Regions from separate parts of the Roseococcus sp. GW821-FHT12F05 genome, predicted to be linked through region 1. Evidence: predicted binding sites of a transcription regulator. Region 1 holds the regulator's gene; each other region holds the start of a gene.

Region 1 (6,795 bases):
CGATTTCCAGCGTCCCGCGCTCGACTCCACCGGAGTCCAGCGCGGGCAGGACCTGCAGGATGGCAGCGGGGCGTGACATGTGACGCGTTGCTAATCCCGGGCATGGACGACGGCAACCATGCGTGCCATCCGACCGTCATGCAGGAACGCATGGGCACCCTCGGCGACACGCCTCTCGCTTATCGCGCGCTGGATGGGAAGGGGCCGGGCGTCGTCTTCCTCGGCGGCTTCCACAGCGACATGACGGGCAGCAAGGCGGCCTATCTCGCGGAATGGTGCGCCGCCCGGGGGCGAGCCTACCTGCGCTTCGACTACAGCGGGCACGGTGCCTCCGGCGGGCGCTTCGAGGAGGGGACGATCGGCCGCTGGACCGCCGATGCGGCATCCGCGCTCGAAGAATTGACCCAGGGTCCGCAGATCCTGGTCGGCTCCTCCATGGGCGGCTGGATCGCGCTGCTGCTGGCGCTGCGCCATGCCGAACGGGTGGCCGGGCTGATCGGCATCGCCGCCGCCCCAGACTTCACGGAGGAACTGATGTGGGAGGAGTTTCCGGCCTCCGTCCGCGACCAGATCCAGCGGGAGGGATCCTGGATGCGGCCCAGCGCCTACGGCGGCGACTATCCCATCACACGCGCGCTCATCGAGGACGGTCGTCGGCATCTGATCCTCGGCGGCCCGATCGCGTTGGAGATGCCGGTCCGGCTGCTGCACGGCCAGGAGGATCCGGACGTGCCCTGGCGGCACAGCCTGCGCATCGCGGAGCGCGTCACTGGACGGGATGTCGAGGTCACGCTCATCAAGGATGGCGATCACCGCCTCTCGACGCCGGAAAATCTCGCGCTACTCGGGCGTACCCTGGGCGCGCTGCTCGGCGAGGATGGCGCGTAGGCCTTCCCGATAGCTGGGATAAGCCCATTCCAACCCCAGGGCGACCTTCGTCCCGGCACTGGAGACTCGACGATTCTCCGCCCAGAAGCTCCGGCCCATCTCGCTCATGCCGGCCCAGGCCTCGGCGAAGGAGAGGCCGGGCGGGGGCTCCATGCCGAGGAGGCGTGCAGCCTCCGCCGTGACCTCGGCCGGTTCTGCGGGCGCATCATCGGCCAGGTGAAGGATTCGGAGGCCAGTCCGGGGCGCATTCGCCAGCGCCGCCAGCACAGCGCGCGCAATGTCATCCCGATGGATGCGGCCGAAGGCGTGGCCCGGGCGGATGACCCGGCGCGCTGTCCCGGCCCGCAGGTCGTCGATGGCGCTACGACCTGGACCATAGATGCCGGCGGTGCGGAGCAGGTCGACGGCCGTGCCGGCCTCGAGCGCTGCCCATTGGCGCTCCGCCGCCAGCCGCCGCTGGCTTCGGGCCTGAGTCGCTGCCGGAGGAGTGCCCTCATCCACCCAGCCGCCCCCGCGATCTCCATAGACCCCTGTGGTCGAAAGATAGCCGACCCAACGCAGCGGTGCCGTGCGGAGAGCCTGTTCGTGAACGGCCCAGACAGGGTCGCCCGCCGGGCCGGGAGGCGCGGTGACGACGAGGTGCGTCGCGAGCGCATAGGGTTCCGGATCCGCGAAGCCGATCAACTGAACGCCGGCGGGCGCCGACGCCGCGACAGGGTCGCGGGCCGTTCCCATCACGCGGATGCCGGCGCGGGCCGCGAGCGAAGCGATCGCGGTGCCGCTGAAACCCAGCCCGATCACCAGCAGGGTCGTGTTCGAGGTCATGACACCCAATCTGTGCGTTGCCGCCACCGCGCGCCAGCACCGGCCGCCCCCGGAAGGGCTGACGGCCGACAAAACATTGGCCTGGCGCCATTTTCCGATTGACCGATTCGGGAGAACCTTCCTAGAACGAATTTCTAGTTGCCGGTTTGTTCACGCCGGCCCAAGGGGAACCCGGGGTTCCCCCCTTTGGGAGAGGTTCAGATCCGATGCTTACGCGGAAGCAGCATGAATTGCTCATGTTCATCAATCGGCATCTCGAGGAGACGGGCTTCTCCCCTTCCTTCGACGAGATGAAGGCGGCCCTCGACCTGAAGTCGAAATCCGGCATCCATCGTCTTATCACGGCCTTGGAGGAACGCGGCTTCCTGCGGCGTCGCGCGCACCGCGCCCGCGCGCTGGAGGTCATGCGGCTGCCCGGCAGCGCGGTGCCTCCGCGCATGGACGCCGCCGAGGAGGTCGCGCCGAACGTCGTGCAGGGGAATTTCGGCCGACCGCCCAAGCAGGACAAACCCAACGCCATCACCCTGCCGCTCTTCGGGCGCATCGCCGCGGGCATCCCGATCGAGGCCCTGCGCGATCAGGGGCAGGGCGTCGACGTGCCCGTCAGCATGCTGGGAAGCGGCGAGCATTATGCCCTGGAAGTCGCCGGCGATTCCATGATCGAGGCGGGCATTCTGGATGGCGACACCGTGGTCATCCGGCGCGGCGACTCCGCCGAGAATGGCGACATCGTCGTGGCCCTGGTGGACGAGAATGAGGTCACCCTGAAGCGCCTACGGCGGCGCGGGAATTCCGTGGCGCTCGAGCCGGCCAACCGGAACCACGAGATTCGAATCTTCGGGCCGGACCGGGTTCAGGTCCAGGGTCGGCTGATCGGGCTGATCCGCAGCTACTGACGCGCTACCTCGCGGTCAGGAGCTTCCAGTCCTCCGCCGCGAGGCTTTCCACCAGGCCTGAAAGATCGGCCTGGAGCTTGGGGAAGTTCGCGCTCCGCCGGATATGCTGCTCGTCCATGTAGAGCGGCCGCGCAATCTCCATCTGGATGACGTGAATGCCCTCCCGGGGGCGCCCGTAGTGCCGGGTGATGTAGCCACCGGCATAGGGGTCGTTGCGCCGCACGCGGTAGCCGAGCCCCTGCAGTCCCGCCTCCAGCACCCGCGTGACCCTCGGCGCGCAGGTCGTGCCGTGGACATCGCCCAGGACGAAATCCGGCGGGTCCAGCGCCTGTGCCGGGTGCGCCGGCATGGAGTGGCAATCGATCAGCAGGCACAGGCCGAAGCGGTCCCGGGTCTCGGCGATTAGGGATGTGAGGGCTGCATGATAGGGTTCCCAGCAGGAACGGACCCGGCGCTCGGCCTCCCAGAAGGAGAGGCGGTGACGGTAGATCGTCTCGCCGGTCGCCACGACCCGCGCGATCGTCCCGAGGCCGGCGCCCACACGCGGGCTTGCGCTGTTCACCCAGCTCGGCAGCGGCGTGTCGAACATGCCCGGGTCCAGCTCCCAGGGCTCGCGGTTGGCGTCGCACCAGGCGCGCGGGAAGCGCGCGGCCAGAAGCGGAGCTCCCAGGGAGGGGGCCGCGGCGAAGAGTTCGTCCACGAAGGCATCCTCGCTCCGCCGGATGCCGACCGCGTCCAGCCGGGTCGAGGCCAGGAAGTCGTCGGGATAGTCGCGGCCCGAATGCGGCGAGGCGAAGACGAGTGGGCTCGTCTGTCGCTCTGGTCGCAACAGGTCATAGGGCGGGGAGTGAGTGGCCAGATCATCCATGCAGAGCAAGCATTAGGCCATGGCAACGGATTTTTGTCACTCGGCTGCCGTATTGGGCATATGGCCGAGAGCCGATTCGCACTTCTCCCGAGCCTGCGCCCGCAGATCGGCGGCCCCCGGCGGCCGGATCCGGTCAAAACCGGCGAAGCCGCCCAGGTTGCCCGGAGGGTGTGGCCTGAACCGGGCGTCCATCCCGGATTCCACGAGCCGTCCCTCCTGTCGAAGCCCGGCGAGATCGGCCAGTCCGAGCCCCAGCGACGAGTCGTGGCCCGGCCGTCCGCCCCGGGCGCCTGCCTCAGCCTCTCCCAGCCGCATGGCCTGCTTCCTCCCGATCGGCTTTATACCCCAGCATCCTTGTGCGACCCTCGACACAATCACAAGGAGGATAACGCCATGCCCGATGGTTCGAGCGAGGCCCCCACGCCCAATGCGGCCGCGATTGCGGAACTGGCCAACAACCTGTCCGACCTGCTTCGGCTGCGGACGCTGCCCTTCGGCATGAAGCTGTTCCGCGACCGCACCGAGATGGAGGCCGTCCCAGGCCTGCGCCGGCCGCAGGAGGGCCGGCGCTTCTCCACGTGCCAGCTCGTGACACAGGCCCGGATGGCCGGTTTCACACTCGCCATCACGCATGACAATGTTCCGGAATTCAGCAATTGCGGCGGCGTCATCGGCCTGAACGCTCCCTCAGAGCTCTATACCTCGGGTCGAAAGATGGACGGCGTCTGGTTCCAGAACATCGAGGCCTCGGCCGCGCACCAGGCACAGATGCCGCGGGTGCCGCCGGAATATCATGGTCTCGTCGTCTCGCCGCTGCGCTCGGCGAGGCTCGACCCGCCGGACGTCTGCCTCTTCTACGGCAATCCCGCCCAGATGATCCTCTTCATCAACGGCCTGCAGTGGCGGAACTACCGCCGCTACGACTTCTCGATCACCGGCGAAAGCGCCTGCGCCGACAGCTGGGGTCGCGCGCTGCGGGATCGGACGGTCTGCCTCTCCCTGCCCTGCTACGCCGAGCGTCGCTACGGCGGCGTGGCCGATGACGAAATGCTCATGGCCTGCCCGCCGGGCGATCTCGCCCGGGCCGTCGAGGGGCTGAAGGGACTGTCCAAGGCCGGGCTGCGCTATCCGATCATGCCCTACGGCCCGCAGGTCGATCCGGCCCAGGGCATGGGAAAGAGCTACGCGGGCAAGGCCTAATTCGCCCCGCCATATCGGGGCCGCGCCAGGCCTTCCTCGACCAGGAAGGCCAGCACGGCATCGGTCAGCGGCTCGCGGACCTCATCGGGCAGGATGATGGCTGTCTTCGGCCCGCCGTCGATGTCCCTGAAGGTTGGAAGATGGATCGAAGTGCCGGCCTGCGGCAGCCGCCGCGCCTGCACCCCCTGGATCAGGAAGACCACCCCGGCGAGCTGCACCTCCACATCGACCATCGCAAAAAGGGTCTTGCTGGCGATGCGCCGCGCATTGCTCACCACGAAGGTAAGGAGGGCAGTATCGGCGGTGTCCTGCATCGCGATGGCCAGCCCCCAAAAATGTCTGGTTGACCGTACTAAATCAGCGACAAGCTCCATTTCAATGCTTAATTTTACTGAAACCGCATGCATTTGGCGAGTGTGGCGCGCCCTGGTGGATTCGAACCACCGGCCTGAAGCTTAGAAGGCTCCTGCTCTATCCAACTGAGCTAAGGGCGCAATTTCGGGTCAATGGGTCCAGTTCTCGCCTCGGTTGGTGCGGAAGTTGTCCGCATAGACCTTGGGCTTGATGGGCTTCGCGCGCGGCGGCTCCTCCACCTCGAAGGAAATGCCGCGGGTCTCGGCATAGGCGACCGCCGCCTCGCGCGTCGGGAAGCGCAGATGGAGCTGATTGCGCGTGTCGCCCGAGCCGGGCCAGCCGGTCAGCGGATCCAGCCGCAGACGTTCCGCCGGTGCGTATTCGAGCACCCATTCATGTGTGTTCGCCCGACCCGACTGCATCGCCGAGCGCGGCGGGCAATGGATGCGTGCCAGGGGCTTCAAACCGCTCATGCAGGAATTCTCCGGTCCTCGACTTTGATATGTTGCGTCAGGCGTCTAGCGGCCGGCAACAACGGTTCTGACACCGGCGGCCTCGAGCAGCGCGCCCGCAAGTGCCTCGGCGAGGCAGGCATAGCCCCGGTCGTTGTGGTGCAGGCCGTCCGGCGACAGGACCTCGGCGGCCGGCAACCCGGCCTCCGCCCAGGCGGACATCAGCCGCCCCCGCGAAAAGAGCGCCACCCGCCGCTCGCGGGCGAGACTGCGCAGGACCTCCGGGAAACGCGCACTGCCCGGCGCCTGGAGGATGCGCGGCGCGCGCTGATTGTCCATCAGCACCACGGCGACGCCGGCCTCGCGCAGGCGGGCGAGCCCGTCCTGCATCTGAGCGGCGAAGACCGAGGGGGCCGCTCCCTTCAGCACCTCGTTGGCGCCGGCCTGCCAGATCACCAGGTCGGGGCGGCGGACGAGGACATCACGATCGAGCCGCGCCAGCATCTCGGCCGTGGTCTCGCCGGATCGCCCAGCATTGATCACGCTGATGTCATGCCCAGGCAGCGCCGCCCGCAGCAGCGCCTCGAGCCGGGCCGGATAGGCCGCGACCGGCGTCGACGCTCCGGCTCCCTCCGTGGAGGAGGAGCCCAGCGCCACGATGGTCACCGAGCTGCGGGACGCGATCTCGGCGCGCAACCCGGGCAGCGGCGGCAGGTTGACGGAGACGCGGGGGCAGCCGCCTGTCGAAGCGGAGCCAGGCGCCACGGACGCCAGCAACATCAGAAGGCCCAGCCAGACACGCATCATGTTAGCTTAGCCCCGAATGACAACGGACGCCACGCGCACCAGATCCGTATTCCGCGATCCACGGGCCGACATCTGCCGAGGCATCGCGCTGTGGATGATCGTGATCAACCACACGCCCGGGAACTGGCTCGGCGCGGTCACGCTGAAGAACTTCGCCCTCTGCGATGCGACCGAGGCCTTCGTGCTGCTGGCCGGCTATGCCGGGGCCTTCGCCTATGCCGGCCGTGCCGACCGCCTCGGATGGCCCAGCGCGGCCGCCAGCCTCATCCAGCGCATCGGCAAACTCTATGTTGCCCATATCTTCCTGATGGTGGTGTTCACCGCCCAGGTCGGCTACTCGGCCGCGACGCTGGACCGGGGAGCCTATCTGGACGAGCTCGCGCTCGATCCCTTTGCCGAGCAGCCCTACCGCACTCTCCTGGAGGCGCTGCTCCTCCGCTTTCAGCCCGCCTTTCTCGACATCCTGCCGCTCTACATCGTGCTGCTGGCGCTGCTGCTGCCGGGC
Region 2 (6,795 bases), on a different contig from region 1:
CATTCGCTTCCCCTGGAGCATCCGCATGCCGTCTCCCAGCACGCCCGAGCCGCAATTGTGCCCGACACTGGCACCAGCCGTGGTCGCTCCTGACGCCTTCGACGGGTGAATTAGCGGATCTCCCCGGGACTGTGTCTCGGCGTAAAAGGCGGGCTCCGGCGATATCTCGCGGGTCACTTTGGTTGGTCTTAAGGCGTCGAGGTCCTGGCAGGGCTGACTGCTTTCAGCAAGGGACCGATGCAGACCGCAATGGGTCTAAAGCGGCTGCCCCCAATTCCACCCCCACCCATCCTCCCCTAAAACCCACCCCATGAGCACGAGCACCACCAACCAGCGCATCAACGCCCCCCGCCTCTGGTCCACCCTCATGGCCATGGCCGAGATCGGCGCCACGCCCAAGGGCGGCGTGAAGCGCCTCACCCTCACGGAGGTCGACAAGGCCGGCCGCCGCCGCTTCACCGAATGGTGCGAGGCGATCGGCCTCACCGTCCGCGTCGACGCCATCGGCAACATGTTCTGCCGGCGCGAGGGCCGCGACCCCACGCGCAAGCCGGTCCTCCTCGGCAGCCATCTCGACAGCCAGCCCACCGGCGGCAAATTCGACGGCGCGCTGGGCGTGATCGCCGGCCTCGAGGTCATGCGCACCCTCAACGACCTCGGCATAACCACCGAGGCCCCGATCGAGCTGGTGAACTGGACCGACGAGGAGGGCAGCCGCTTCGGCCATTCCCTCATGGGCAGCGGCGTCTGGGCCGGCGTCTATGACCAGGACAAGGTCTATGCCCTGACCGACACCGAGGGCGTCACCGTCGGCGAGGCGCTTGATACCATCGGCTACCGCGGCCCGAACCCCGCCAGGCCCTTCCCGGCCGACGCCTATTTCGAGCTGCACATCGAGCAGGGCCCCTTCCTGGAGCGCGAGGGCAAGCAGATCGGCATCGTCACCGGCGCCCAGGCGCAGGTCTGGTACGACGCCGTCATCACCGGCCAGGACGCCCATGCCGGCACCACGCCGCCCTCCACCCGCAAGGACGCGCTGGTCGCGGCCGCGCGCGTGGTGTCCCGCGTGGACGAGATCATGCGCGCCCGCGGCGAGGACGGCCGCGGCACGGTCGGCCGCCTCCAGGTCATCCCCAACAGCCCCAACGTGGTGCCCGGCGAGGTGCGCTTCAGCATCGAGTTCCGCCACCCCGACGGCGCCGAGATCGACGCCATCGCCAAGTCCTTCCCCGCCGAGGCCCAGGCGCTGGTGGCGCAGAACGGCTGCCGGCTGGAGCTGAAGGAGCTCTTCGTCATCCCCGCCCAGCCCTTCGACAAGGATTGCGTGGACCTCGTGCGGCAGGCGGCGGCGCGGCTCGGCTATCCCGCGCGCGAGATCATCTCCGGCGCGGGGCACGACGCGGTCTATGTGGCGCGGCTGATCCCCACGGCGATGATCTTCACCCCCTGCAAGGACGGCCTCAGCCACAACGAAGCGGAAAGCATCCTGCCCGAGGAGGCGGAGGCCGGCTGCCAGGTGCTGTTCGAGGCGGTGGTGGCACGGGCGAACCGGTAGTTGCGAGGGGCTCTGCCCCTCGCGCTCCCCGCCAGGGCTTTTGGCCCTGGACCCTTTAACGGAACGAAGGTGCAGGAAACTGAGTTTCCTGCTGGGGGAGTTTGAGGGGGCAAAGCCCCCTCAAGACCTCAAAGCGCGGCGAGCACCGTCTCAGCCTTGCTGACCTCGAAGGCGCCCGGCGCCTCCACGGCCACATGCGTCACCACGCCGTTCTTCGCCACGAGCGCGAAGCGCTGGCTGCGCACGCCGAGGCCGCGCGCCGTCAGGTCGAACTCCAGGCCCAGCGCCTTGGTGAAGGCGGCGCTGCCGTCGGCCAGCATCACGACCTCGTCGCCGATCGACTGATCCTTGCGCCAGGCGCCCATCACGAACACGTCGTTGACGGAGATGCAGGCCACCACGTCCACGCCCTTCGCCTTGAACTCGGCGGCGTGGGTGACGAAGCCCGGCAGGTGCTTGGCCGAGCAGGTCGGCGTGAAGGCGCCGGGGACGCCGAAGAGCACGACGGTCTTGCCGGCGAAGAGGTCGTCCGTGGAGACCTCCGTCGGTCCGTCGGCCGTGGCCTGCATGAGCTTCGCCGAGGGGATCTTGTCGCCGACCTTGATCGTCATCCGGGGTTCCTCCGAGGGGATGGTGACGAAGGTGTAGGCTCTCCCGAAAATCCTGTCACGCTTGCGGAGGGGGCGCGGCATCCTCACATTTGCGTCCATGGCAAGACACGACTGGAAATCGGCCTTCGGGGCCGCCAACCCCTTCGAGGACGGAACGCAGCTCGCGGGGCAGCTGCTGGTCGCCATGCCGAACCTGCGCGACCCGAACTTCGCGGGCAGCGTGATCGTCCTCTGCGCGCATTCCGCCGGCGGCGCGATGGGGCTGATCCTCAACCAGCCCATCCCCAAGCTCTCCTTCGAGGAGCTCCTGAAGCAGGTCGGCGTGGAGCCCCTGCCGCCGCAGCGGAGCATCCGCCTCGTCAACGGCGGCCCCGTCGAGGAAAGCCGCGGCTTCGTGCTGCACAGCGGCGAATGGAAGGCCGAGGGCTCGCTCCCCGTGAAGGGCGGCTATGCGCTCACGGCCAGCCTCGACATCCTGAAGGCCATCGCCTCCGGCGGCGGCCCGCGGCAGGGGCTGCTCGCGCTGGGCTATGCCGGCTGGGGCGCGGGCCAGCTCGAGAACGAGATTGCCCGCAACGACTGGCTCTGCGTCCCCGCCGACGAGGACCTGCTCTTCGGCGGCGACGACCGCACGCGCTGGCGCCGCGCGCTGGCGAAGCTGAACATCGACCCGACGCTGCTCTCCGGCGAGGCGGGGCACGCCTAGCTGGACCAGCGGAAGCAGGAAGATCCGGCCGCGACTGCGGCCGGCGCCTGAGGTCAAAATTAGGTCCGCCGCACGTTCCAGAAGGCGACGATCCCCTCCAGCACGCCCGTGATGTTCCGCCGATGCGCGGTCTTGGAGAAGTATTGCCCCGTCGGCAGGTAGGTCGCCTGCTGCAGGATCTCGCGCTGGAATTCCGCCGCGATCCGCTTCTGGCTGTCGAGGTCCGGCGCGTCGATCCAGCCCATCCGCAGCTCCTCGGCCTTCGGCGCGCTGGGCCAGCCGAACCAGGCATCCGCCCCATTGGCGCGCAGCACCTGGTAGCTGAGCGGGTTCAGCGAATCGAGCCCCGTCCAGGTCGTGTGGAACATGCTCCACCCGCCCCGCTCGACCGGCTCCTTGCTGGCGCGCCGCTGCACCACCGTGCCCCAGTCGGACACCTGGAAGTCCACGTTCATGCCGAGCTTCTTCAGCAGGTCGTGCCCGACCTCGCTGAGCGCGGTCAGCGCCGGCTGGTCGGTCGTGCCCATGAGCACGACGCGCTCGCCGTTGTAGCCCGCCTCGCGCAACTCCCGCTTCGACCGCTCCAGGTCGCGCGGACGGGTGATGATCTCCATCCCCGCATCGCTCGCCAGCGGCGTGCCGAAGGTGAAGATGCCGACGTTCTCCCGCCAGATCCCCGGCTCGGTCCCCGCCGCCGCCGTCATGAAGTCCGCCTGCGACATGGCGCCCATCACCGCCCGCCGCACCGCCGGCTTGTCGAAGGGCGGCTGCAGGCAGTTGAAGATGCCGCTCCCCACCGTCCCCAGCGGATTGGCATTGGCCGTCACCACCTCGCGCGAGCGGCGCAGCAGGGGCACGAGGTCGTTGGGCGGGTTCTCCCACCAGTCCATCTCGCCATTCCCGAGCGCCGCCGCCTTGGTCGCGGCGTCCGGCATCACGGTCCACTCCACGCGGTCGAAATGCGCCACCTTCGGCCCGCCCGACCAGGCGATCTGCCCGGATTCGCGCGGCCTGTAGTCCGCGAAGCGCTCATAGACGACGCGCGCGCCCACCACCCGCTCGTCCGGCTTCCACTTGAAGGGCCCGGACCCCACGATCTCCCGGATCGAGGTGAAGGGATCGGAGCCGCTGGCGATCCGCTCCGGCATGATGAACAGCGCCGAGGGCCCGATCTTCGCCAGCGTGTCCAGCATCGGCCCATAGGGCCGGTTGAGGCGGATGACGAAGCTCCGGTCGTCCGGCGCCGTCATCTCCGCCAGCCGCGCCATCATGGCCTGGCCCAGCGAATCCCTGACAGCCCAGCGCCGGATGGAGGCGATGCAGTCCACCCCGCGCACCGGCGTGCCGTCATGGAACTTCAGCCCCTCGCGGAGTCGGAACGTCCAGCGCTTGCCGTCGTCCTCGACGGTCTGGCCCTCGACCATCTGCGGCGTGGGGGTGAGGTTCTCGTCGTAGCCGTAGAGCTGGTCGTAGATCAGCAGCGCGTGGTTGCGCGTGACATAGGCCGTGGTGACCACCGGATCGATGACGGTGAGGTCGGCCTGCGGAATGAATTTCAGCACCCGGCTCCCGGCGGGTTGCGACAGCGCAGGCGACGCCATCGCGGCGGCGCCGGCGGCGAACAGGCTTCGTCGGTACATCTCTCAACTCCCAGCCATAAGGTGACGACGGCCGGGACTGGCGCGGAGCCTGCACGCTCCTTACGCCGCCATGAGACAGGATGAGCCCCCGCCAAAGCAACGACGACGTGACGCCAGGGAGAGGATTCCGCCGCTCATCCGCCGGCCCCGTCGAATTCGCTTTTTGTTCTTGACGCTGGAGAGGCCTTTCGGCACCTTCCCCTCAGGAACAAGAAGAGAACACGGTCATGCCGGACGGTGCTCATTATCCTCTCGCCCCCAACGGGTATCAGAAGGGCCGCGGCGCGGTCTCCAACCCGCACGTGCGCTTCGAGACCCAGGTCGCCGAAGCCTTCGACGACGGCTGGGGATCGCTGGTCGAGGACATCACGCCGCTGCGCACCACGCTGACGCGCGAGGCGGCGAAGTCGGCGCTCACCTACAACGACAGCCCGGACATCGGCTTCGACCGTTCGCTGAATCCCTACCGGGGCTGCGAGCACGGCTGCGTCTACTGCTTCGCCCGGCCGAGCCACGCCTATGTGGGCCTCTCGCCCGGCCTGGATTTCGAGACGAAGATCCTCTTCAAGCCGGACATGCCGGAGATCCTGGCGCGCGAGCTCTCCAGGCCCGGCTACAAGCCGAAGCCGGTGACCTTGGGCGCCAACACCGACCCCTATCAGCCGCTGGAGCGCCACCAGGGCCTGACGCGCCGCATCCTCGAGGTGCTGGAGCGCTTCAACCACCCGCTGAGCATCGTGACCAAGGGCGCCGGCGTGATCCGCGACATCGACATCCTGGCGCGGATGGCGAAGAAGAACCTGGTGCGCGTCTGCGTCTCGATCACCACGCTGGACGCGCGGCTGGCCCGGGTGATGGAGCCGCGTGCGGCGAGCCCGGTCCGGCGGCTGGAGGCGGTGCGCCAGCTTTCGGCGGCCGGCATCCCGGTGGCGGTGCTGGCGGCGCCGATGATCCCCGGCATCAACGATGCCGAGCTGGAGCGGATCGTGGAGGCGGCGGCCAAGGCCGGGGCGGACAGCGCCGGCTACGTGCTGCTGCGCCTGCCGCTGGAGCTGAAGCAGATCTTCGAGGACTGGCTGAACCAGCATTTCCCGGACCGCGCGGCGAAGGTGCTGGCGCTGATCCGGCAGACGCGGGGCGGGAAGCTGTACGACTCCACCTTCGGGCAGCGGCAGAGCGGGAACGGGGTCTATGCCGGGGTGCTGGGGCAGCGCTTCGCACTGGCGGTGAAGCGGGCCGGGATCGGCGAGCGGATGTGGGCGAAGGCGCTGGATTGCTCGCAGTTCAATGGGCGGGCGGATGATCGGCAGTTGGCGCTGTTGTGAGCAGCTTAATTGATAATAATGTAAGCATTTATATAATATTGGCAAAAAATAAAGCTTCTGTTGTGCGGCCCCGTTTATTAGCTAGTCCAGACAAGATGCTTGTGCGATGTAATTGCTTATATTTTCCCGCATCCCGATATAATATCCGAACACTTTCATGATCTGCGTTCGTTACGACTACAGCAGCTCCTCGGCGTATGGCCGCTTTTACAGCAGCGCAAAGGCGCACTTGATCTGACCAGGTAAATATACGTTCATTATATTTGAGGAAACCATTAAGGTTATGCTTGACGGTATAAGGCGGGTCTACGAATACGTAATCGCCCTCCCCGGCTTGGGATAAAGTTTCCTCAAAATCTACACATAATATACGGGCGCCCAAAAGAATTTTGCTAAAATTGCGGAAATCCTCACCTTCAAATACGACTCGTGATTTTGTGCCGATAGGCACGTTGAATTCACCTCTTAAATTCACCCTGTATAAACCATTCCAACAGGTTCGATTAAGATAAAGCGTGCGTGCCGCTTTTTCAATTTGATTTTCTGGAATATTTTTTCTCATTAAATAGTAATAATTTGAGTTATGCAAACTCTGATGAATATTCATCTTGACGCTGAGTTCATCAGGAAAATCTCGAATAACCTCATATAAATCTATTAATTCTCGATTGATGTCTGAAATTATGGCAGTCTTCGGCATCAATCTAAAGAAAATCGCACCGCTACCTAAAAAGGGCTCAATATATCGCGCATAAGAACTCGGGATAGGCAGTTCTCCTGAGTTGGCTAACCATCGCTTTCCACCTGCCCATTTCAAAAACGGATCAAACATTTTCTAAAAATCCGATATCTATAATTTTTCTTCACCCAGTAAAACTCTATATAGTCGAGCTTCTCCGGATGTTCCCGGAGGGAAATTATCGGTATTAAATTGAGCATCATCGATCGAAATCTTATC
Region 3 (6,795 bases), on a different contig from region 1:
GCGCCCAGGGGGAGAGCGATCAGGCGTCCCGGTTCCAATGACGCATAGATATCGCCGCTGTTCGCCTCGACCGGCAGCGCGACGAGCCATTCCGCCATCGCTCCGGCAGCGACGGGCGCGGGGAATGCCCAGCGCATGCTCTCGCCCAGGCAGGCGCTGAAGGCGCTGTAGCCCAGCGCGGTCAGGCGCTCCAGGCCGGCCAGGGCCACCTCGCGCTGGATGGTCGTGAACTCGAAGGACAGCGTGCGCGGCGCCGCGGAGAGGCCGGCCAGCACCTCCGCCTCCCAGCCCTCCACGTCGATCTTCACGAAATCGGGCATGCCATGGCGCGCGGCGAGCGCATCCAGCGTGGTGCGGGGCAGGGTGATCTCGGCATCCCAGACCTGGCCCTCCCAGCCGGGCGCGCCGGCGGCCGCGGCGACGAAAGCCTCGCTGGCAGTGGCGACGGTCGGGTTGGCGCTGTTGAGGCGGAGCACGGAATCACCCTCGCTCGCACCGATGAGGGACGAGACCAGGGTGAAATCCGGATCGCCGCGAAAGATCAGCCGCAGCGCCCGCGCCAGCCGTGGCTGCGGCTCCACCGCAACGACGCGCGCTCCGAGCCGCCGGAAGCTGGCGGCACGGTCGCCCACATGGCAGCCGATGTCGAAGGCCAGCTCGCCCGGCGCGAGGAAGCGCCGATGAAAGGCATCCAGCGCCGGCCGCCGCTCCGGTGCGTGATAGATGCGCAGGCTCCGCCCGATGGCGGAGGCGCTCACGGGTGAAAGACCAGCGCCGCCCCCGCGGCGAGCGCCGGCGGCACCAGCAGCGCGCCGCCCGGCAGCTCCACCACCGGCTTGCCCGCGAGCAGCTTCCGCACCGCCGCGTTGCCGTCCGAGGTCTTCACATACATGCCGGCCATGAAGGGCAGGGCGGGGATGGCGACGCCGGGCAAGGTCGCATCCAGGTCCTCGGGGGCGAGGATGGAGACGCGCGTCTCGATGACCGGCGCTTCCGGCCCGGCCACGCGCGCGCCGCCGGGGAAGCGGAGGAGAAAGCCGCCGGCCAGCCGGGGCTCGATCACGATGCCCGTGAGCTTCGACAGCCGCGCTGCCGTCACGGCGGGGTCGGCGCTCACCAGGATCAGCTCGGTCAGCGCCTCGGCCTTGTTCGCGTGGTCCATCCAGCGCTTCTGCCAGACCAGCTCGGGTGTGTGGTGCTGGATGAGCTGGATCCGGCCTTCCGGCGCGTCGGGATAGGGAAGCCGGGAAAACTTCGCGATCGGCCCGCCGGCCTCGACCGGCCGCTGGAGATGCGCGACGCCCGGGATGGGAATGCCCGCGCGGCGCATCCGCGCGAGGTTGGCCTCCGGATCGTCCACGCCGAGGGCGAGGATATGCACCCCGCCATAGCGCGCGGTGAAGCGGCCGAGATCGTTGTCGAAGCGCGCGGGGTCCAGCACCGCCAGCAGCTCGATATAGCCATGCGTGAGGAAGGCGCAGCGGTTGCCCGAACCGTAGAGCTCCACCTCGGAGGTCGGCGTGCGGCGGCCGGACTGCTGCGCGATGGGCGAGAGGGAAAAGCCCAGCGCCTCATAGGCCGCCGTCATTGGCCCGAGCTCCATGTTGCAGACGCCGACATGATCGAGCGCGAGCGCGGTCTCCGCCATCAGGCGATCTCCTCGTATTTCGCCAGCAGCCAGTCCGCCGGCTCGGCCGCGGCGTCGCGGTACCACCGGTCCACCAGCGGATGCGCTCGCACGGCGTCCACATAGGCGCGGCTCTTCGCGGAGAGCTCCGGCTGCCAGGTGAGGAAGCGCGCGCAGACCGGCGCGAACATCACGTCGGGGATCGTGAAGTCCGCGCCGAACAGGAAGGGCCCGCCATGCCCATCCAGGCATTCGGCCCAGAGCGCTTCGATCCTGATGATGTCGGCCAGCGCGCCCTCGGTGCGGCGCAGGCCCGGGAATTCACGGCCGAGATTCATCGGCATGGCCATGCGCAGCTCGCGATAGCCGGCATGCATCTCCGAGGCCACGCTGCGGGCCTGCGCACGGGCGATCCGGTTCGACGGCCACAGCTTCGGCATGATCTCCGCGCAGTATTCGCCGATGGCCAGGCTCTCCCAGATGCGCGCGCCGCGATGCTCCAGATAGGGCACGAGGCCGGCCGGCGTGGCGGATTTGATGGCCGGCGTGCTGCCGCCGGCGAGCGGGATGACCTGCACTTCCACGTCGAGGCCGGTGAGCATCACCGGCAGCCAGCCGCGCAGCGACCAGGAGGAGTAGCGGCGGTTGCCGATCACGAGGCGGCCTTCGGCCATGGCGATCATTCCCTGAAGCTCAGGGTGCGGTTCTCGCACGACAAATCGGCGCTGGCGACACGCCCCCCGCTACGTTTACCTCGTGGCGTGATCCGAGCCTTTGCCCTGTTGCTGGTCCTGACGGGCGTAGCCATGGCGACCCCTGGCGCAGCCCAGGACGCAGCATCGGCCCGCCGCGCCGCGGAAGCGGAGCGTGCGGCGGCGGCGCAGGCTGCGCAGAGCGCGCGCGAGGCGGCCGCGCAGGAGGCGCGTCTGGCGGCCGAGCGCATCGCCGGCGCCGCGCGCGTGCAGGCGGCGGAGCGCGAGGCGCAGGCGGCCGCGACACGGGCCGAGGCCGCGCGGCGGGCCGGCGCCGCCGCGCGCGCGGAGCAGCAGCGGCTGGCGGCGGAGATCGCGCCGATGGTGCCGCTGCTCATGCGGTTGGCGACGCAGCCCGGGCCTCTCCTGCTCGCGGCGCCCATGCCGCCGGCGGATGTGGCGATCGGGCTCGCGGGTCTTCGGGTCATGCTGCGCGACGCGCAGGTCAAGGCGCGGCTGCTGCGCGAGACGGATCAGCGCGCGGCGGTGGAAGCGGCCAGCCTTGCGCGGGAGCAGGGACGCCTCGCCGCCGCGGAGGACGAGGCGCGTCAGGCCTCGGCGGCCTTGGACCGGCAGCTCGATCAAGCGCGGCAATTGCTCGTGGAACGCAGCGCTGCCGAGCGCAGCGCGGCCGCGCGCGCGGAGCAGGCGGTGCAGCGCGCGCGCTCCATCGAGGAGGCGCTGGCACGGCTGGAGCGCGAGCAGGCGGAACAGGCGCGGCGCGAGGCCGAGCGCGAACGCCGCGAGGAGGAGCAGGCCCGCCGCGAGGCGGCGGCGCGGCCGCGATCGACGGGGCGCGTGCCGGTGCCTGCACCGCTTCGCACGGCGCCCGACGCCTCGGGCGGCCTGCCGGTGGCCGGCGCGCTCGTCCGCGACTTCAACGCGCCGGGCGAGGGCGGGCCGTCGCGCGGCCTCACCTTCGCGGCGCAACCGGGCGCGCGCGTGACCGCGCCCTGCAGCGGCAACGTCGCCTTTGCCGCGCCCTTCCGCAGCTATGGCCGGATGGTGATCCTGGACTGCGGCGGCGGGCAGCACCTGGTGCTGGCGGGGCTGGACCGGCTCGACGTCGCGGGGGGGCAGCGCGTGCGCTCGGGCGAACCGGTGGGCGTGCTGCCGGCCTCGCCGCGGCCCACTCTTTATATGGAGTTGCGGCGGCGCGGCGAGGCGGTGGATCCGCGCCCCTGGCTGCGGGCAGGCGCTTGACGGAACGGGCTGGCCGGGCCTTCCTCGCGCCGTCATCCGGAGAGAACGCCATGCCGCAGCCCGCCTATCCCGCCGCCGTGAACGGCCTCACCCTCGCGCAGGCGGAGGTCATCGCCGATGCGGCGCTGGCCAAGGGCAGGGAGCTCGGGCTGCTGCCGCTCTGCGTGCAGGTGCTCGATGCCGGCGGCCATGTGAAGGTCACGAAGCGCGAGGACGGCGCGAGCCTGGCGCGACCCGAGATCGCGATGGGCAAGGCCTATGGCGCGCTGGCGATGGGCTTCGGCACGCGCGAGCTCGCGCGGCGGGCGCAGGCGATGTCGGGCTTCACGAACGCGCTGTCGGACCTGGTGGGCGGCAAGGCCGTGCCGGCGCAGGGCGGCGTGCTGATCCGCGACGCGAACAACATTCTGCTGGGTTCGGTGGGGATCTCGGGCGATGCCTCGGCGAAGGACGAGGAGTGCTGCATCGCGGGTATCGAGGCGGCGGGGCTGTCGCCGGATACGGGCGACCCGGCCTGAGCGCCGATATTCCTGAACGACCCTGAACGACAAAGCCCGGCGAGGTTTCCCGCGCCGGGCTTCCGATCGGGAGTGCTGAGGAGCTCTCACGCTTCGAGGCTCGCCCTCCGGTATTGCGACGGTCGAGAATTCTCAACCGTATCCGGCTATTGGGCCATCCGATCAGTCGTGATCAGAACGCCGGAAAGGCGCCCGGGTTTCGTCGGCGACGGGCCGGCGGCCAGGTCATTGGCTGGCCCAGAGGATCCTGTGCATCCAGGCCACGTCCGGCAGCTCGAAGCTGTAGTCCGGATGGGCGGGATTGAGGCTCGCCAGCTCGATCCGCTTGGCGCTCTGGCGCTTCAGCTCCTTGGCCATCACCTCGCCGAGCCGCGTGCGCACCACCACGCGGTCCCCGCGCCGGATGGGGGCGGCGGGTGACACGATCACCGCGTCGCCGTCGCGGAAGACCGGTTCCATCGAATCCCCCGAGATCTCCAGCGCGTAGGCGTTGGGATCGCTGATCTCGGGCAGGCTGATCTCGTCCCAGCTGCCGCCGACCGGGAAGCCGCCATCGTCGAAGAAGCCCTCGCTGCCGGCCTGCGCCAGCCCGATCAGCGGGATGCGCCGCGAGGGGCGGGGCCCGCGCGAGAGGCTCGGCAGCGCCGCCTGGCCTGAGACGAGGGCCGCGAAGGCCTCGATCCCCGCCCCCGTCGCGGCCAGCACCTTGGCGACGCTCTCCGTCGAGGGCCAGCGCGCGCGCCCGTCCGGCCCGATCCGTTTGGAGGGGTTGAAGGCCGTTGGATCCAGCCCCGCCCGACGCGCAAGTCCGGAGGCGGAGAGGCCGTTCTCGGCGGCCAGCGAATCGATCGCCCGCCAGATGTCGTCGTGTCGCATGGGGATAGGACCATCATAGGTGTTGGGTCATCACGCAATAGGAAAATGTTACTCAACCTGCTTGCATCCTGCACAACCCGGAGTTTATGTTCTCTAAATGTTCTCATCCGTTCTCGCCTGAAGGAACCGAGCGTCCATGCCCTCCGCCCCCCGTCCCAGCCACTCCCGCATCCTGGCCAGCATGGCCAGGACCGAGCCCTTCACCTCCGCCGAGGAGGCCTGGTTCTGGACCATGTCCGCCCTCGTCGCCCGGCGCGACGGCGCCCGCATCGCCGCCGGCAAGGGCACCACCCAGCGTCCCTGCGAGCCCGACGACGTGATCAAGTGCCTCGACCGGCTCTACCGCCAGCGGCGCATCGAGCTTGCCCATGCGCGTATCATGCGGATCTGGGGCGAGCGCGGCACCGCCCCCAGCCCGCGCCACGTGCAGGAGCGCGGCGATTTTCGTTTGTGGCGCGAGGCGATGAACCGCCTCGAATGGCCGCTGCGGGTGAAGGGCATCGTCGCCGGCGCGCCGCGGATGGAGCAGGAAAGCGCTGAAATCCTGCCTTTTCCGGGTGGCCGGGCGTGACGACGGTCGCGCCCGCCGCGCGGCCCGCCCATCGCCGGCACCTGGGGGAGCAGCGCGCCTGGATCGTCTTCGGCGGGCGCGCCGACCATCTCTGGCAGCGCCTGCTGCGGCGCGGCTTCCGGCACTGCTTCGCGGCGCTCGAGGATCACGGCGGCTGGACCGTGCTCGATCCCCTGACCGGCCGCCTGCTCGTTGCACGACTGGAGGTCCCGGCGGGCTTCGACCTGCCGGGTTTCTACCGCCGCGCCGGACTGCTGCCGGTCGGTCCCTTCCCCCTGGAGGAGCCGATGATGGGCCGCGGGCTGCGTGGCGTTCCCTTCAGCTGCGTCTCGGCCTGCCGGGCGGTTCTGGGCCCGCACGCCCCCTTTGCCATGACCCCGCATGGGTTGTTCCGGGGCCTGATGAAGTCCCGCGAATCTAGGAAAAAAAACTTGACTTGGCCTCTCGTTCCAACCTAAAACGCTCAGGCCAAGGGGCGAATTGCGTCCCGAGGCTCTCCTCTCCCGATCGACTGGCTCCCACGAAGGCCCGGTTCCTCCAGGAACCGGGCCTTTCGCGTTGGGGCCGCCGCGCTCCGCTGGATTGATATCCGGCGGGGCGCGTCCTTGTTCGGCATGCCGTTCGGGACGGGGAGTCCATTCCCAGGATTCCGAAGGAGTTGCCGCGCATGGCAGGCCTGTTCCGCGTCCCGAAGCCGGTGGTCGTCCCGCCGCCCGCGCCGCCGCCGACGCCGTCCCAGACCGATGCCGCCGCTGCCGCGACCCGCGCCACCGAGGCCGAGGCGGCCCGGATCGAAAGCCGTGCCCGCGCCCGCGGCGGCATCGCCGGGACGGTCGCGACCTCGGCCCGCGGCGTGCTGACGGCGGCGCCCCTCGCGACCCCCCGCAAATCGCTGCTCGGGGAGTGACGCCTATGACCCCGCAGCAGATCCTTGTCCGCCACGACCGCGCCGTCGCACGCCGCCGCCCGCATGAAGCGACCTGGGCCGACGCCTATTCCCATGTCCTGCCCTCGCCGAGCGAGGCGCCCGGCCTCTACGATGCCACCGCGGCCGACGCCGCCGAGCAGCTCGCCGCCTCGCTGCTCGCGGAGCTGACGCCACCCTGGTCGCGCTGGTTCGGCCTGGCGCCTGCCCGCGCGATCGCGGACACCGCGGAAGGACAGGCGGCCGCTTTCGCGCTGGAGGGCGCCGCCGACATCCTGCAGGCGCAGCTCGACCGCTCGAACTTTGCCGTCGAGATGCACCAG

Evidence for each region. Region 1 encodes LexA, which represses DNA repair genes until DNA is damaged. Its sites were predicted from a motif close to TGTTCTANNTANGTTC; they were not measured.
Region 2: AC1ROY_RS00570 (PA0069 family radical SAM protein) is a predicted target of LexA. The motif match lies at 4,719-4,734, and genes of this name have one in related genera.
Region 3: AC1ROY_RS15175 (S24 family peptidase) is a predicted target of LexA. The motif match lies at 5,064-5,079, and genes of this name have one in related genera.

The regions. Positions count from the first base shown of each region.
Region 1 is NZ_JBXAQB010000002.1:393,706-400,500, forward strand. Features, by position in the region: gene AC1ROY_RS06685 (glycosyltransferase family 4 protein) at 1-79, opposite strand, end outside; gene AC1ROY_RS06690 (alpha/beta hydrolase) at 103-888, shown strand; gene AC1ROY_RS06695 (Rossmann-fold NAD(P)-binding domain-containing protein) at 841-1,713, opposite strand; gene lexA (transcriptional repressor LexA) at 1,920-2,609, shown strand; gene AC1ROY_RS06705 (N-formylglutamate amidohydrolase) at 2,614-3,477, opposite strand; gene AC1ROY_RS06710 (hypothetical protein) at 3,514-3,792, opposite strand; gene AC1ROY_RS06715 (DUF169 domain-containing protein) at 3,871-4,677, shown strand; gene AC1ROY_RS06720 (hypothetical protein) at 4,674-4,991, opposite strand; tRNA gene AC1ROY_RS06725 (tRNA-Arg) at 5,095-5,171, opposite strand; gene AC1ROY_RS06730 (ETC complex I subunit) at 5,181-5,504, opposite strand; gene AC1ROY_RS06735 (SGNH/GDSL hydrolase family protein) at 5,550-6,290, opposite strand; gene AC1ROY_RS06740 (OpgC family protein) at 6,307-6,795, shown strand, end outside.
Region 2 is NZ_JBXAQB010000001.1:105,831-112,625, reverse strand. Features, by position in the region: gene AC1ROY_RS00595 (SAVED domain-containing protein) at 1-109, shown strand, start outside; gene AC1ROY_RS00590 (Zn-dependent hydrolase) at 311-1,555, shown strand; gene AC1ROY_RS00585 (peroxiredoxin) at 1,684-2,166, opposite strand; gene AC1ROY_RS00580 (YqgE/AlgH family protein) at 2,264-2,872, shown strand; gene AC1ROY_RS00575 (ABC transporter substrate-binding protein) at 2,932-4,512, opposite strand; gene AC1ROY_RS00570 (PA0069 family radical SAM protein) at 4,740-5,837, shown strand; gene AC1ROY_RS00565 (DNA adenine methylase) at 5,866-6,669, opposite strand; gene AC1ROY_RS00560 (DGQHR domain-containing protein) at 6,688-6,795, opposite strand, start outside.
Region 3 is NZ_JBXAQB010000005.1:219,299-226,093, reverse strand. Features, by position in the region: gene AC1ROY_RS15200 (FkbM family methyltransferase) at 1-758, opposite strand, end outside; gene AC1ROY_RS15195 (VOC family protein) at 755-1,648, opposite strand; gene AC1ROY_RS15190 (glutathione S-transferase) at 1,648-2,301, opposite strand; gene AC1ROY_RS15185 (murein hydrolase activator EnvC family protein) at 2,434-3,582, shown strand; gene AC1ROY_RS15180 (GlcG/HbpS family heme-binding protein) at 3,633-4,100, shown strand; gene AC1ROY_RS15175 (S24 family peptidase) at 4,326-4,976, opposite strand; gene AC1ROY_RS15170 (hypothetical protein) at 5,113-5,547, shown strand; gene AC1ROY_RS15165 (hypothetical protein) at 5,544-6,005, shown strand; gene AC1ROY_RS15160 (hypothetical protein) at 6,215-6,454, shown strand; gene AC1ROY_RS15155 (portal protein) at 6,460-6,795, shown strand, end outside.